DNA from 4 places in the Arthrobacter sp. NicSoilC5 genome. Region 1 is predicted to be linked to each of the others. Evidence: riboswitches for the same ligand, from Rfam matches in the RefSeq annotation. Region 1 holds a riboswitch; each other region holds the start of a gene.

The links. A riboswitch is a leader RNA that binds a small molecule or an ion and turns the genes downstream of it on or off. The one in region 1 is predicted to bind cyclic di-AMP.
Region 2: it holds a riboswitch for cyclic di-AMP, as region 1 does, so the genes downstream of both, LDO22_RS18055 (M23 family metallopeptidase) here and LDO22_RS17400 (hypothetical protein) in region 1, are expected to answer to the same signal.
Region 3: it holds a riboswitch for cyclic di-AMP, as region 1 does, so the genes downstream of both, LDO22_RS13695 (glycoside hydrolase family 16 protein) here and LDO22_RS17400 (hypothetical protein) in region 1, are expected to answer to the same signal.
Region 4: it holds a riboswitch for cyclic di-AMP, as region 1 does, so the genes downstream of both, LDO22_RS04110 (LysM domain-containing protein) here and LDO22_RS17400 (hypothetical protein) in region 1, are expected to answer to the same signal.

The regions. Positions count from the first base shown of each region.
Region 1 is NZ_AP024660.1:3,700,754-3,704,029, reverse strand. Features, by position in the region: gene LDO22_RS17405 (glycosyltransferase family 39 protein) at 1-938, shown strand, start outside; cyclic di-AMP (ydaO/yuaA leader) riboswitch at 1,180-1,341, shown strand; gene LDO22_RS17400 (hypothetical protein) at 1,347-2,066, shown strand; gene LDO22_RS17395 (glyoxalase superfamily protein) at 2,285-2,734, opposite strand; gene upp (uracil phosphoribosyltransferase) at 2,779-3,276, opposite strand, start outside.
Region 2 is NZ_AP024660.1:3,856,742-3,860,017, forward strand. Features, by position in the region: gene serC (phosphoserine transaminase) at 1-70, opposite strand, end outside; gene LDO22_RS18050 (metal-dependent transcriptional regulator) at 366-1,067, shown strand; cyclic di-AMP (ydaO/yuaA leader) riboswitch at 1,174-1,416, shown strand; gene LDO22_RS18055 (M23 family metallopeptidase) at 1,427-2,248, shown strand; cyclic di-AMP (ydaO/yuaA leader) riboswitch at 2,361-2,556, shown strand; gene LDO22_RS18060 (C40 family peptidase) at 2,627-3,276, shown strand, end outside.
Region 3 is NZ_AP024660.1:2,914,808-2,918,083, forward strand. Features, by position in the region: gene rplI (50S ribosomal protein L9) at 1-279, opposite strand, end outside; gene rpsR (30S ribosomal protein S18) at 297-536, opposite strand; gene LDO22_RS13685 (single-stranded DNA-binding protein) at 662-1,237, opposite strand; gene rpsF (30S ribosomal protein S6) at 1,310-1,615, opposite strand; cyclic di-AMP (ydaO/yuaA leader) riboswitch at 2,003-2,151, shown strand; gene LDO22_RS13695 (glycoside hydrolase family 16 protein) at 2,158-3,261, shown strand.
Region 4 is NZ_AP024660.1:894,360-897,635, reverse strand. Features, by position in the region: gene LDO22_RS04115 (protein adenylyltransferase SelO) at 1-318, shown strand, start outside; gene LDO22_RS04110 (LysM domain-containing protein) at 427-1,272, opposite strand; cyclic di-AMP (ydaO/yuaA leader) riboswitch at 1,276-1,475, opposite strand; gene LDO22_RS04105 (lytic transglycosylase domain-containing protein) at 1,700-3,055, shown strand; gene LDO22_RS04100 (TraR/DksA C4-type zinc finger protein) at 3,077-3,276, shown strand, end outside.

The DNA.
Region 1 (3,276 bases):
GCATCATCCACCCCTACTACGCCGTGGCGCTGGCGCCGGGCATCGCCGGGCTGACCGGCCTGGGCGCAGTCCTGCTGTGGCAGCACAGGCAGCAGGCGGCCGCCGCAATCGTGCTCGGGGCCGCAGTGGCCGCGGCAGCCCTGACGGCGTTCTCCCTGCTGGGCACCACCTCGGCCTACGGTCCGTGGCTGCGCTGGGTGGTCCTTGCAGGCGGGCTGGCCGGGGCAGTAGGAGCCGGTTTCAGCAAGTTCCTGGGTATGCGTTCGGTGCAGCGGGCGACGGCGGCCCTGGCCATCACGGCGTCGCTCGCCGGACCGCTGGCCTACTCCATCTCCACGGCCTCCACACCGCACAGCGGGGCAATCGTCAGTGCCGGCCCCACGGCCGGCTTCGGCGTTGGGCCAGGTGGTGCTCCCGCCGGCGTCCGGAACAGCCGGAACGGGTCCGGCCCGAACAGCACCGGCGGTTCAGGTATTGCGGGGCAAGGCAACACAAACCCGGGCAGTGCGGGGCAGGGCTTCCGGCAGCCGAACGCCCAGGGCGGCGCGGGCTTCGCGGGTGGCCGCGGGGGTGGCGTGGGTGGCCTCCTGGGTGCGCCCACGCCGTCGGCTGACCTGGTCGCCGCGCTCAAGAGCAGCGCCTCAAGCTACACGTGGGCCGCGGCCGTGGTGGGCTCCAACAACGCCGCAGGTTACCAACTGGCAACGGAGCTGCCGGTCATGGCGGTGGGCGGCTTCAACGGCACCGACCCCTCCCCCACGTTGGCGCAGTTCCAGGACCTGGTAGCCCGGGGAGAGATCCATTACTTTATCGGTGGCGGAGCCATGCGCTCCACCACCGGTTCGGACGCTGCCACCCGGATCGCGGAGTGGGTGGCAGCCAATTTCACGTCGCAGATCATGGGCGGCACTACGGTCTACGAACTGACCGGCCACTAGCGGAGGACGCCCCGGGGACCCGGCCTTGGGCTGCATGATGCTCTGGCACGCGAGTGCCCGGGGTGAATGGTGCCCGGGGGCCCGGCAGTCCATTACGGGGATACTCCCGGCGCAGTCAGACAACCCGACGCGCTGCCGGCCGTGACTTCCGTTACCTAAATGTGACTTTCATTTAATCTTCCTGTACCGTCGATTGGGTGCGGTCCCCGTTCGGGCCGCATATCCCGGGTTGACGCCAAGCTCTGCCGCTTCCCCGGATTTCCGATTGAGCAACGGCAGAGGCGGGGGACCCACCGTCCCGGGCAATGATTGCCCTTGGGGTTAAGCCAGTACGTGATTTTTCCGTACGGCCGGATGCCCTCATCCGAACCCGACAGCTAACTCCGCAGGTGTGAGAGGCGATCAATCATGTCCAAAAACACGGCAGAAGCACGCCTGCATGCCAAGGCTAAACATAAGGCCACGCAGCAGGCAAAGAAAACCACCCTCGGCCGCAGGGCCGGAATCCTCGCAGTATCCTGCGCGGTGCTGGTTGGGGTCGGCGCAGCCGGCCAGGCCACCAGCAGCATGGCCCCGGTGTCATCGACCCAGGCAACCCAGGCAGCGTCCGATGCCCAGATGAGCATCGAGAAGAGCGAGATCCGCTCCAACCCGGTGGAGAGCCCCGCTCCCGCCGCAATCGCAGTGGCGCCCCAGGCGGCGGAGCCCGCTCCCGCGGCCCCGGCACCCGCCGCCCCCGCGCCGGCCGCGCCAGCGCCTGCACCGGCACCTGCACCCGAGCCCGCCCCGGCTCCTGAGCCGGCACCCGCCGTCGCGGTCAACGACCCCGCTGGCGCCCAGGCCTACGCCGCCAGCCAGCTGGCCACATTCGGCTGGGGACCGGACCAGATGCAGTGCCTGCAGACCCTGTGGACCAAGGAATCCGACTGGACCACCACGGCCACCAATCCCAGCAGCGGGGCGTACGGAATCGTCCAGTCCCTCCCGGCCGAGAAGATGGCCAGCTCCGGCGCGGACTACCTCACCAACTACCGCACCCAGATCAACTGGGGCCTGGATTACATCAAGAAGAGCTACCAGTCCCCCTGCGGCGCACTGAACTTCCACCTGGCGCACAACTGGTACTAGGCACCGCTCCCCTGCGGCTGCGCGTCGAAGGACCACCCTCCGCGGAGCCTGCCCTGCATTGACCGCGGCCGACGGCGCGTCCCTGCTCTCCGCCGTCGTACGCCTTGGGCAGGGGCACAGCAGAGCATTGCAGCATCACCACTGCCCGCATCCAAACGGATGCGGGCAGTGGTGTTTTAACCCCCTGCTGTCTTAACCCCGGGTTGAGCTGCAGTGCCCTATGGTGCGGACGTTAGGGTCGCGGTGGTTGGGGTTGCGGAGCCTGTGATTGCGGTGCTTTCGGTTGCGTCCGGCCCGGCGTTCCGCCACGGGATGTACTGGACGGACCACTTGTTGCCGTCCGGATCGGCGAAGTACACGAAGTGGCCCCACGGCAGCACTTCGATATCACTGACGTCCACACCGTTGTTCTTCAGGTGGTCGTGTGCGGCCTGGATGTCGTCCACCACCAGCTGCAGGTTTGACCCCGTGCCCGGAGTTGCGTCCACCAGCCCCTCCCCCAAACAGATGGAGCAGGCGGATCCGGGCGGCGTCAGCTGCACAAAGCGGATGTCGTCCGAAGGCCGCTCGTCATAGTCGGCGTTGAAGCCCACCCTGTTGACGTAGAAATCCTTGGCGCGGTCGACGTCGGACACGGGGACAAAGACAAGTTCGAGTTTCCAGTCCATCCGCACAGGCTAGCGGCGGTGATCCTGCCGGAAAAGGGGGAAGGCTACCCTGCGATGCCGTACAGGCGGTCGCCGGCATCGCCCAGGCCGGGAACGATGTAGGACTTCTCGTTGAGCTTCTCGTCGATGGAGGCCAGGACGATGTGCACGTTCGCGTCGCCCAGTTCCTCCTCCAGCTTGGCCAGGCCCTCCGGGGCCGCCAGCAGGCAGATGCAGGTGACGTCGGACGCGCCCCGCTTGAAGAGGAACTTGATGGCCTCGCGCAGAGTGCCGCCGGTGGCCAGCATGGGGTCCAGGACGAATACCTGGCGGCCGGTCAGGTCCTCCGGCAGGCGCTCCGCGTAGGTGATGATGTCCAGCGTCTCCTCGTCCCGGGCCATGCCCAGGAAGCCAACCTCGGCGGTGGGGACCAGCTTGGTCATGCCCTCCAGCATGCCCAGGCCTGCGCGCAGGATGGGGACTACCAGCGGGGTGGGCTTGGTGAACGCCGTGCCAATGGTGGTGCTGACGGGGGTTTCGATGGTGACGGGCTCCGTGCGGAC
Region 2 (3,276 bases), 160 kb from region 1:
ACGGGCCGGCGCCGAACCGCCCGTCCTTGGGCAGGAGGTCGGCGGGGATCGTGATGCTGGTGTCGCTCACAGGTGCTCCAATTCGGCGGGGACGAAAACTTTGGTCCGGACGGGCGGGTAAGGGGTGGCCGGCAGTGCGCGGTGGCTGCGCGGCAGGCCTGTTCCATTCTGCCTGAAGGGCAGTGGGTGCGGGAGCCGGAGGGGGCAAAGTCCAGACAATGAGACGGTCCCGTCCAGGGTGGCTGCGCAGGGGGCAGCTATTCGGACAAAGTCAAAATAGGCTAAGCTAGCCCCCGGACTACCTCGCGGGAACAGAGCGGTACGGTGGGACAACGCAAGGTACTGCGCTCGAGGAGCTGAGCTGGATGACGGATCTGATCGACACTACGGAGATGTACCTCAGGACCATCCTGGAGCTTGAGGAAGAAAACATCGTTGCCCTTCGGGCCCGTATCGCCGAGCGTCTGCGCCACTCCGGCCCCACGGTGTCCCAGACCATCGGCAGGATGGAACGCGACGGACTCGTCGTCGTCTCCGGCGACAGGCACCTGGAACTTACGGACACGGGCCGCAAGCGGGCCACCGAGGTCATGCGCAAGCACCGGCTGGCCGAACGCCTGCTGGCTGACGTCATCGGTTTGGACTGGGCCTACGTGCACGACGAAGCCTGCCGCTGGGAACACGTCATGAGCGAGCGCGTTGAGCGGCGCATCTACGAGATGCTGGACCACCCCACCGAATCGCCCTACGGCAACCCGATCCCCGGCCTCGCCGCCCTGGGCGGACAGCCGGCCACCGGCTTCGCCGACGCGGTCATCAGCCTGGTGGAGGCCATGAAGGGCTACGGCCCCGCCTCTGCCGTGACCATCAGCCGGCTGGCCGAACCCATCCAGGTGGAGCCCGAACTGCTGGCGCAGCTGGACGAAGGCGGGATCCGGCCCGGCGCCGCCGTTGCGCTGGAACGCGTGGGAGATTACATCTCCGTGCGGGTGTCCGGAATCGAAGGGGCACTGGAGCTGCCGCCCGAGGTTGCCGCGCATGTTTTTGTCGCCGTCACCCAGCCCTGAGCCGCGCCTCATACCCCAGCGAAGCGCTTCCACGCAAAGATAACGGAATTGTTACCTAGGGTCTTAAGGCCCTATAGTGGAACCAATCGTTGATACTTAAGCGTTACCCGATCCGGAGCCGAGCTCTGCCAGCGGATCGGGTGCATGAGTCGTTACTGGCAGAGGCGGGGGAACCACAATTGGCAGCGGGGGACTGCCTTGGGGTGAAGTCCGTCAGCAGCAAGCCTCTCCAGTGAAGGATTCTTCCGGGAATACCCCTGTGCAGAAGCTTGCCCATGACGGGCCGGGTCTTTGATCTCTCTGACCCGAATCCGACAGCTAACTCCGCAGGCTTTTCCAGAGAGGAACCCTTCTTGACCATGCAGACCTCCCGGGGCCGCCGCCGCGCGGCAGGCCCCCCTTCGGCACCGCGGGTTGTCGAAGATGTCGCAGCGGAGCGCCCCCGCGATCTGCATCGTGACGCGCGCCGCCGCCGGGGTCCGTTCCGGCAGGTGACGGAGTTTGCCGCCGCCAGCGGCATCGGCCAGAAAGCCGGAATCGCCCTGGCCGCCACCGGTCTGGTGCTGACGGTCACGGTGCCCGCCACCAGCCCCGTCATGGCCACCGATGCCGCCGGCAACGCGCCACTGGCAGCTTCCGCCGTCAGTCCGCAGCCCCAGATTTCCGCTGATATCGGCGCCCAGATCGACTTCAGCCGCTCGGCAGTGGTGACCCAGGCCGACCCCGACGGGAAGCTGAAGCAGCTCCTGAGCGCCCAGTCCGCCGGCTCCGTCACGCGGGCCGCCTCGGCCGGCACCCTGGCCGCACCGCTGGCATCCCTCACCACCGCGTCGCCCTTTGGCTACCGGGTGAGCCCCATCACCGGCGGCTCCGGAGACTTCCACCGCGGCCAGGACTTCGTGGCGCAGTGCGGAACGTCCGTCCTGGCGGCCGCAACCGGCACCGTGACCTTCGCAGGCTGGCACCAGTACGGCGGTGGGAACCGGGTGGTCATCGATCACGGCAATGGGCTGGAGACCACCTACAACCACCTGTCGTCGTTCAACGTCAAGGTCGGACAGACCGTCTCCCGCGGCGAGGTCGTGGCGCTCAGCGGCACCACGGGCGCCTCCACCGGCTGCCACCTGCACTTTGAGGTCCAGGTCAACGGCGAAGTGGTCGATCCCATGGGCTGGCTGTAACCGAATGAGTGTGCACTCTCAGATCGCAGTGACCTGCCGTGACCTGAATGTGACATTGAAACAAAACTGCTGTACCGTCTAACTCGCGTCAACTTTTCCGAAGTTGACGCTCTTGAGTGGATTGCCTAACTCTGCCACCGCTCAAGGTCCGTTCGCATTTCATCGTCTGGCAGGGGCGGGGGAACCAATTTTGGCCTTCATTTCCTGAAGGCCTTGGGGTTAAGTCATGAGCTTCCCAGGAAGCAGAGTGGCCGGGTGACTCCCATCCGAATCCGACAGCTCACCTCGCAGGCATTGGGAGAGGCTACCTTCGTGTCTTCACGCCATCATTCTGCGCGCCACCGTGCGCAAACGGTTCGCACCAACCCCCTGGACGCCGTGTCCAAGGCCGTCAGTGCAAATGCCGGGACCGTAGGCCGCCAGGCTGCCGTTGTGGCAGCCGCATCGGGCCTTATCCTGAGCATGGGCCTGCCCGCCACCGCAGCTGACACCACCGCCGGTGTCTCCGCATCCACCGAGTCCGGTTCGGCCCAAACGGCCCTCGCCGTCACCGCCGCCCCCACGGCCACGGTTTCCTTCGAGCGTCCCGCCGTCAAGACCACCGCAGCTCCAAAGGTGGAAGCGGTGCGTCCCCAGTCCACCGCACCGGCCGTGCGCGACGCCGCTGCCACCGCAGGCCAGGATGCTGCCCCTGCCGCCAAGGCTGCCGAGACTGTCTCCGCCGCAACCTCCGGTATTGCAGCAATCGCCTACACCGGCATTGGCCACTCCTACGTCTGGGGCGGCACCAGCCCCGTCACCGGCTGGGACTGCTCCGGGTTCGTCCAGTGGGTCTACGCCCAGGCCGGCATCAGCATCCCCCGCACCAACGCGTGGAACATCATGACCCCCACCTCCACCCCGCAGCCGGGCGATCTTGTGGTCCAGAACGGCGGCGCGCACGTGGGCATCTACGTCGGCAACGGCATGATGGTCAGCGCACTCAACCCTTCCCAGGGCACGCTGCTCCACTCGCCTGCAGCCACCGG
Region 3 (3,276 bases), 790 kb from region 1:
GGTGCCGAACAGACGGCCGGACTCGCCGGCCTTGACGACCAGCTTGACCGGCTTGGCGGACAGTGCAGCGGCCTGCTTCTGAGCATCTTCCAGGGAAGCGTGCTCGCGGGCGGCGCGGGCAGCCTTGATGGACTCAACCTGCTTCTCGCCACCCTTCGACCAGGTCAGGGCGAAGTTGCGGGGCAGCAGGTAGTTACGTGCGTAACCGTCCTTGACCTCGACAACATCGCCGGCAGCACCGAGACCGGTGACTTCGTGGGTCAGAATGAGCTTTGCCATGTTAGTTAATCCCTTCCTTAGCCGCGGCCAGCGCCGGAGTAAGGCAGCAGAGCAACTTCGCGGGCGTTCTTGATTGCCTGGGCGATCTTGCGCTGTTCCTGCACCGTGACGCCAGTGACGCGACGGGCGCGGATCTTTCCGCGGTCGGAGATGAACTTGCGCAGCAATGCTACGTCCTTGTAGTCGATGACAGTGATGTCAGCGGCCTTCAAGGGGTTGGACTTTGGTTTGGGCTTACGGAGTTCAGCCTTAGCCATCGTGGAGCTCCTATTCTAGGGAGCCCGTGGATATTGATCCACGGGATGGTGGTGGTCCGACGGCGGCAGTGCCTTGGGTGCGTGGCGCACCCGGGCAGTCCCGGCGCCGGGCCGTTATTTGGGTTTTAGAAGGGAGGTTCGGAATCGGGGCCGTTGCCCCAGCCGCCTGCGTTGGAGACACCGGGCGTAGCCCAGGGATCGTCCTGTGCAGCCTGCTGGTTGCCGCCGCCCCAACCTCCACCGGAGTTGCCGCCCTGATTTCCACCAGAGTTGCCTCCTCCGAAGCCACCGCCGCTGTTGCGGCCGCCGAAGCCGCCGCCACCCTGTCCGCCGGAGCGCTGGGTGCGGTTGACCTTGGCATTGGCGTAGCGCAGGCTGGGGCCGATTTCGTCGACCTCAAGCTCGATAACGGTGCGCTTTTCGCCTTCTTTTGTTTCGTAGGAACGGCTCTTCAGGCGGCCGGTCACGATGACGCGCATGCCCTTGGTCAGGGATTCGGCGACGTTCTCGGCTGCTTCACGCCATACGGCAGCGCGGAGGAACAGGGTTTCCCCGTCCTTCCACTCGTTGGACTGGCGATCAAAGGTGCGGGGGGTGGAAGCGATGGTGAAGTTCGCTACTGCCGAACCTGACGGTGTGAACCGCAATTCCGGGTCATTGGTGAGGTTACCGATGACCGTAATGGTGGTCTCGCCTGCCATCTACTGCCTCCTTGTTCGATCCTGGGTGAAGAGTGCGTTTCCTGCGGGGTAAAGAATGAAGACGGTGCTGAATTACTCAGCAACAACCTTCTGCTCTTCGGGGCGGGTGATCTTGGTGCGCATGATGGTCTCGTTAAGAGACAGCTGGCGGTCAAGTTCCTTGGCGGTCTCCGGCTTGGCGGTGAAGTTCACCACGGCGTAGATACCTTCGGACTTCTTCTTGATGTCGTAAGCCAGACGGCGACGGCCCCAGATGTCAACCTTTTCGATGGTTCCACCATCGTTGGTGATGACGTTCAGGAACTTCTGAAGCGACGGCTCAACGGTACGCTCTTCGACCTCGGGGTCGATGATTACCATCAATTCGTAAGGACGCATATGTGAACCCACCTCCTTTGGGCTAAGCGGTTACGGCATTTCCGTAACAGGAGGTTCATTTGCGATTCCGTGCAATGCCTTGCCGCCGGAACGGAGGCAGGACGCAGCACAGACTTCAATATCTTAGTGCATTTGGACCCGATAGGCGATTCGCGCTTGACCCAAGGCTAGCCCCGGTGGAGGTGGGCAGCAGCCGCAGGTTCAGCCATGTGGAAAACCCTGCCGTCACTGGCGCCCATACCAATGCACTTTGCCGACAGGGGAGCGCCACGCCAACGCAGTGAGGTCCGTTACCTAATTGTGATTCGCAGACCCTTTTCGTGTACGGTCGTCCGGGGGCCGCCCCCAGCCGGCTCCAGTCCCGGATGCCGCCCAACTCTGCCGCGTCCGTGATTATCACCAGATTCCAGGCAGAGGCGGGGGACCCAAGCGTCCCGGGCACGGCAACGCGCCTGCCCTTGGGGTGAAGCCGCAGCACGCGGCCGCATGCCCTCATTCGAACCCGACAGCTAACTCCGCAGGCGACGAGAGGTAGCATCCCCATGCCCGCACCCCGCAAAGGCAGCGCCAAACGAGCGCACCGTTATCAAAATGAGACAGATCCCGCCCGGACATCCCCGGCCTTCAAGTCCGGTGCTCCGGCCCGGGCGCGCCGCCGCTGGCCCCTTGCCGCCGGTCTTGCCGCAGCACTCCTCGGAGCAGGTTCCCTTGGCCTGGGCCTGACCCACGGTGACGGAACCGCTGACGTGGCGCGGGTGGCGAGTGCAGAGGATGCCGGCAGCGCCGCACCCACCCAAACTCCGGACATTCCGGTCCCCGCTCCAACGCCAGTCCCGGCAGTCGAGGCCGCTCCTGCCGCCGCTCCTTCGCCGGCAGAGGCACCGGCACCTGCCCCCGCAGCAGTACCGGCACCCGCTGCCCCTGCCCCTCCCTCCGAAGCACCCATCGCTGTGGCGCCGGCGGCGGCACAGCTGGCCAGCACCGGGACGCCTGCGCCCGCCGGGGTCCCGGGGAACTGGACCATGACCTTCGCCGACGAGTTCAACGGGGCCGGACTGGACACCGCGAAGTGGTCCGGCTGCTGGTTCTCCCCCGGTTGCGGAACCATGAACAAGGTCTCCACCAGCCCGGCGAACGTCTCCGTGGCCAACGGGAACCTGGCCCTGGGGCTCAGCTCATCCACCTCCGGCGGACTGGTATCCACCAACCCGAAGGGCGGGGCGGGGACCGGCTTCCAGTTCACCACCGGCTACGTCGAGGCCAGGATCAAGTTCCCGGGCAACGCCAACGGCCTCTACAACTGGCCTGCCTTCTGGACCACCGGACAGTCGTGGCCGGCCACCGGCGAGAATGACATCGCCGAGGTCCTGCAGGCCAAGATGACCGTGAACTACCACTCCGGTTCCGGCTCCCACAACCAGGGCGGCGTGGGCGGCAACTGGGCCAACGAGTACCACACCTTTGGCCTGCACCGGATGGCAAACTCCTCGGACGTGTACTTCGACGGCGTCAAGGTCAAGTCCTACCCCACCGACGACGGAAATGCCCCGCAGTACATCGTGCTGAATGTCGGCGCCTCCTCCACGAACCCGGCCTACGGCGCGCCGTCCCAGATGATGGTGGACTACGTGCGCGCCTGGCAGTAGCAGGCCACGCCCCCA
Region 4 (3,276 bases), 1.9 Mb from region 1:
CTGGGCAAAGCGGCCCGCGGGGACCTTCGTCCCGTGCGCGGCATGGTCCTCGACCTGGCCGCCCTCGATGCCTGGCTGGACCGGTGGCAGGCGCTGCAACCTGACCCGGAGCTGATGGACAGCGTGAACCCGGCCTACATTCCGCGGAACCACCTGGTGGAAGAGGCGCTGTCCGCTGCCACCGCCGGAAACCTGGCTCCACTGCAGCAACTGCTGGAGGCGGTCAGCGCCCCCTTCACCGAGCGGCCCGGCCTGGAACGCTACCTGCAGGGGGCGCCCGACGACTTCGGCAGCTACATGACCTTCTGCGGCACCTGACCGCAGCGGGCCGCGGGGGCAAAACGACAGGAGGGTGGCAACCGGTATTCCCGGCTGCCACCCTCCTGCTTCGTCCGGGGCCGCCAAGGGCACCGGACAGTGCGAAGACTAGGCTACGCGCACAGCGGAGTAGCCGCCGAGCCAGCTGATGGAGTGCACCTGCGTGTCGAAGCCGTTGACGCCGCCGCTGACAACCTGGCCGTTGCCTGCGTAAACGCCCACGTGGCCGGAGGTGATGATCAGGTCGCCGGGGGCGGGAGCGCCTACAACGGTGCCGTACTGGAAGAACTGGGTGGGGGCCAGGTCGCCCACGGACTTGCCGACGGAACGCAGCGCCTTCTCGACCATGGCGGTGCAATCCTGCTTGACGCCCAGCTGGCCGTAGGCCGAGGCGAGGATCGCTGCGCCGGTGCCGGTGCCGGTGGTTGATGCCACGGGGGTTGCCGAGGCGTAAGACATGTTCATGCCGGTGTTCGCCGGAGCGGTGGCGGCTGCGGCCTGCACGGGTGCTGCTGCAGGGGCCGGCGCCGGGGCTGCGGTGTAGCCTGCGCCCGGAATCTGGATCTGGTCGCCCGGGTAGATGATCGAGGACAGTCCCAGGCCGTTGGCGGACAGCACGTCATTGAGGCTGACGCCGTAGGCTGAAGCGATGGCGCCAAGGGTGTCGCCGGAAACGACGGTGTGGACGTTGCCTGCTGCTGCAGCGGGGGCTGCGGCCGGGGCAGCGGGTGCCGAGGTGGCCTGGACGCTGGTCTGCTCAGTGGTGTCCGGGCCGGATACACCTGCATGGGCCGGGGCGCCGACTCCGAAGGCAATGCCGGACGCTGCAGCAACGGCGAGCGCCGGGCGGCCCAGCGAGCGGGCTTGGGATTTTGCTGTTACGGCGAGGCCCTCGAGCACAATGGAGCGGGCCGGAGTCGCGCGGTGACGGGCTGAAATGGAATTTTTTGACACGGTTGATCGCCTCTCCCATGCCTGCGGGGTGAGCTGTCGGGTTCGGGCTGGAGATACCCGGCCGGAAGCGGCTCCGCGGTAGGCGGAAGCGCATTCGACTTAACCCCTAGGCCACAATATGGCCGTGGAAACTTGGTTCCCCCGTCCCTGCCAACTGGAGCGGTTGGATCCCATGATCAGCGGCAGGGCTCGGCATGCTGACGGGAATGTCCCGTCTGAGAGGGACACCAGTCGACCATAACCCAGGTGCATCGCAATTGTCACATTTGGATAACATACGAGGTTCTTCTCTCGCATTGCGCAAACGTCTGGACATTCCAGGGCGTTCCTGGGCGGACCTCTGCTGATACTTTTCCTGTTGAGCACGGTAACAATGTGGAAACAGCAGCCTGCGTTGCGCGGGAATCCGGCGGTAAGCTTCCGGACTATGCCCCTGTTCGTGACCATCGCGAGGCTCCCTTGGCAGGGAGGCCTCCTGGCCCTTGCCCTGGCCGCAGGCACCATGCTGCCGGCGGCGGCCGACGAGCCGCCACCGCCCGGCGGGTATCCCTCCTGGGCGGACGTGCAGGAGGCGAAATCGTCCGAAGCGGCAAAAGCCGCAGAAATCGCCACCATTAATGGACTCCTGACGGACCTTGAGGCGGATTCGGAGGCAGCAGGCGGGATGGCCGTGCGCTCGGCCGCCGACTATGCCGCCGCAGACGCCGCGCTGCAGGCAGCCACCTCCCGCCTGGATACCCTGTCCGCCCACGCTGCCCGTGCCAACGCGGAGCTGGCCCGGCACCGGAAGGACATCGGTGCCCTGGCCGTCCAGTCCTACAAGACCGGCGGTACCAATGCAGGATTCTTCGTCGCGCTGGACGCCCTGGAAACCAACAGCGTCCAGGGGCTCAACCTGGTCAAGCTCGTGGGCGACAAGACTGCCACCCTGGTCGCCAATGCTGCCGCCGCCGAAAAGACGGCCACCGCCCTCACCGAACAGGAAAAAGCCGCCAGGAGCGAGCGGGAACGCCTGTCCGGGGAAGCGAAAGCAAAACTGGACGCCGCACGTTCCGCCCAGGATTCGCTGGCCCGGCGCGTCGCAGAGGAGCAGCGGCACGGCAGCGAGCTGACCGCCCAGCTCGCCACCCTGAAAGGTACGACGGCGGCCATGGAGGGTGAGTACCGCCAGGGCCAGGCCGCACTGGCCGCCTACGAGGCGGCCCAGGCGGCCAAACGTGCCGCCGCTGAGGAGCAGGCCCGCGGGCAGGCGGAGGCTGCAGCCAGGGCGGCCGCAGTGGCAGCCCGGCAGCCAAAGGCGCCCGCACCCGCTGCCGACCCTGGCCAGGCCAATCCGGCCCAACCCGGTCCGGCCCCCGGCGCCGTCAGCAATCCCGGCGTCAGCAACCCCGGCCCTCCCGCTCCGGAAGACCCGGCACCGGCCCCGCCAAGCCCTCCCGCCGTCGTCGTGCCTTCTGTTCCCGGCGGTGCGGTGAACGACCCCGCCGGGGCCAAAAGCTACGCGTCCGGACGCCTGCCCGCCTACGGGTGGGGCCAGGACCAGTTCCTGTGCCTGGCCCAGCTGTGGACCAAGGAGTCCAACTGGCTGACCACCGCCACCAACGCCTATTCCGGAGCCTATGGGATTCCGCAGGCCCTGCCCCCGGGGAAGTACGCCAGCGCCGGCGGTGACTGGCTCACCAGCTACCGCACCCAGATCGAATGGGGCCTGGGCTACATCCGCGACCGCTACGGTTCCCCGTGCGCGGCCTGGAACCACTCCGTATCCCTGAACTGGTACTGACTGACGCGTTAGGCTGTCAACATGCCAGATTTCGAACGGTTCCGTGCGCTGCTCGAAGAGGAGCGGGCGCGGCGCCTGGCACTATTGCCGGCGCTGCGGGCGGACATCGAGGCAGCAAACTCGGCGCGCCAGGATTCCAACGTCGACGACGAGCACGATCCCGAGGGTGCCACCATCGCCTTCGAACTCTCACAGGCCTCCGCGCTCCTGAAACAGAGTTC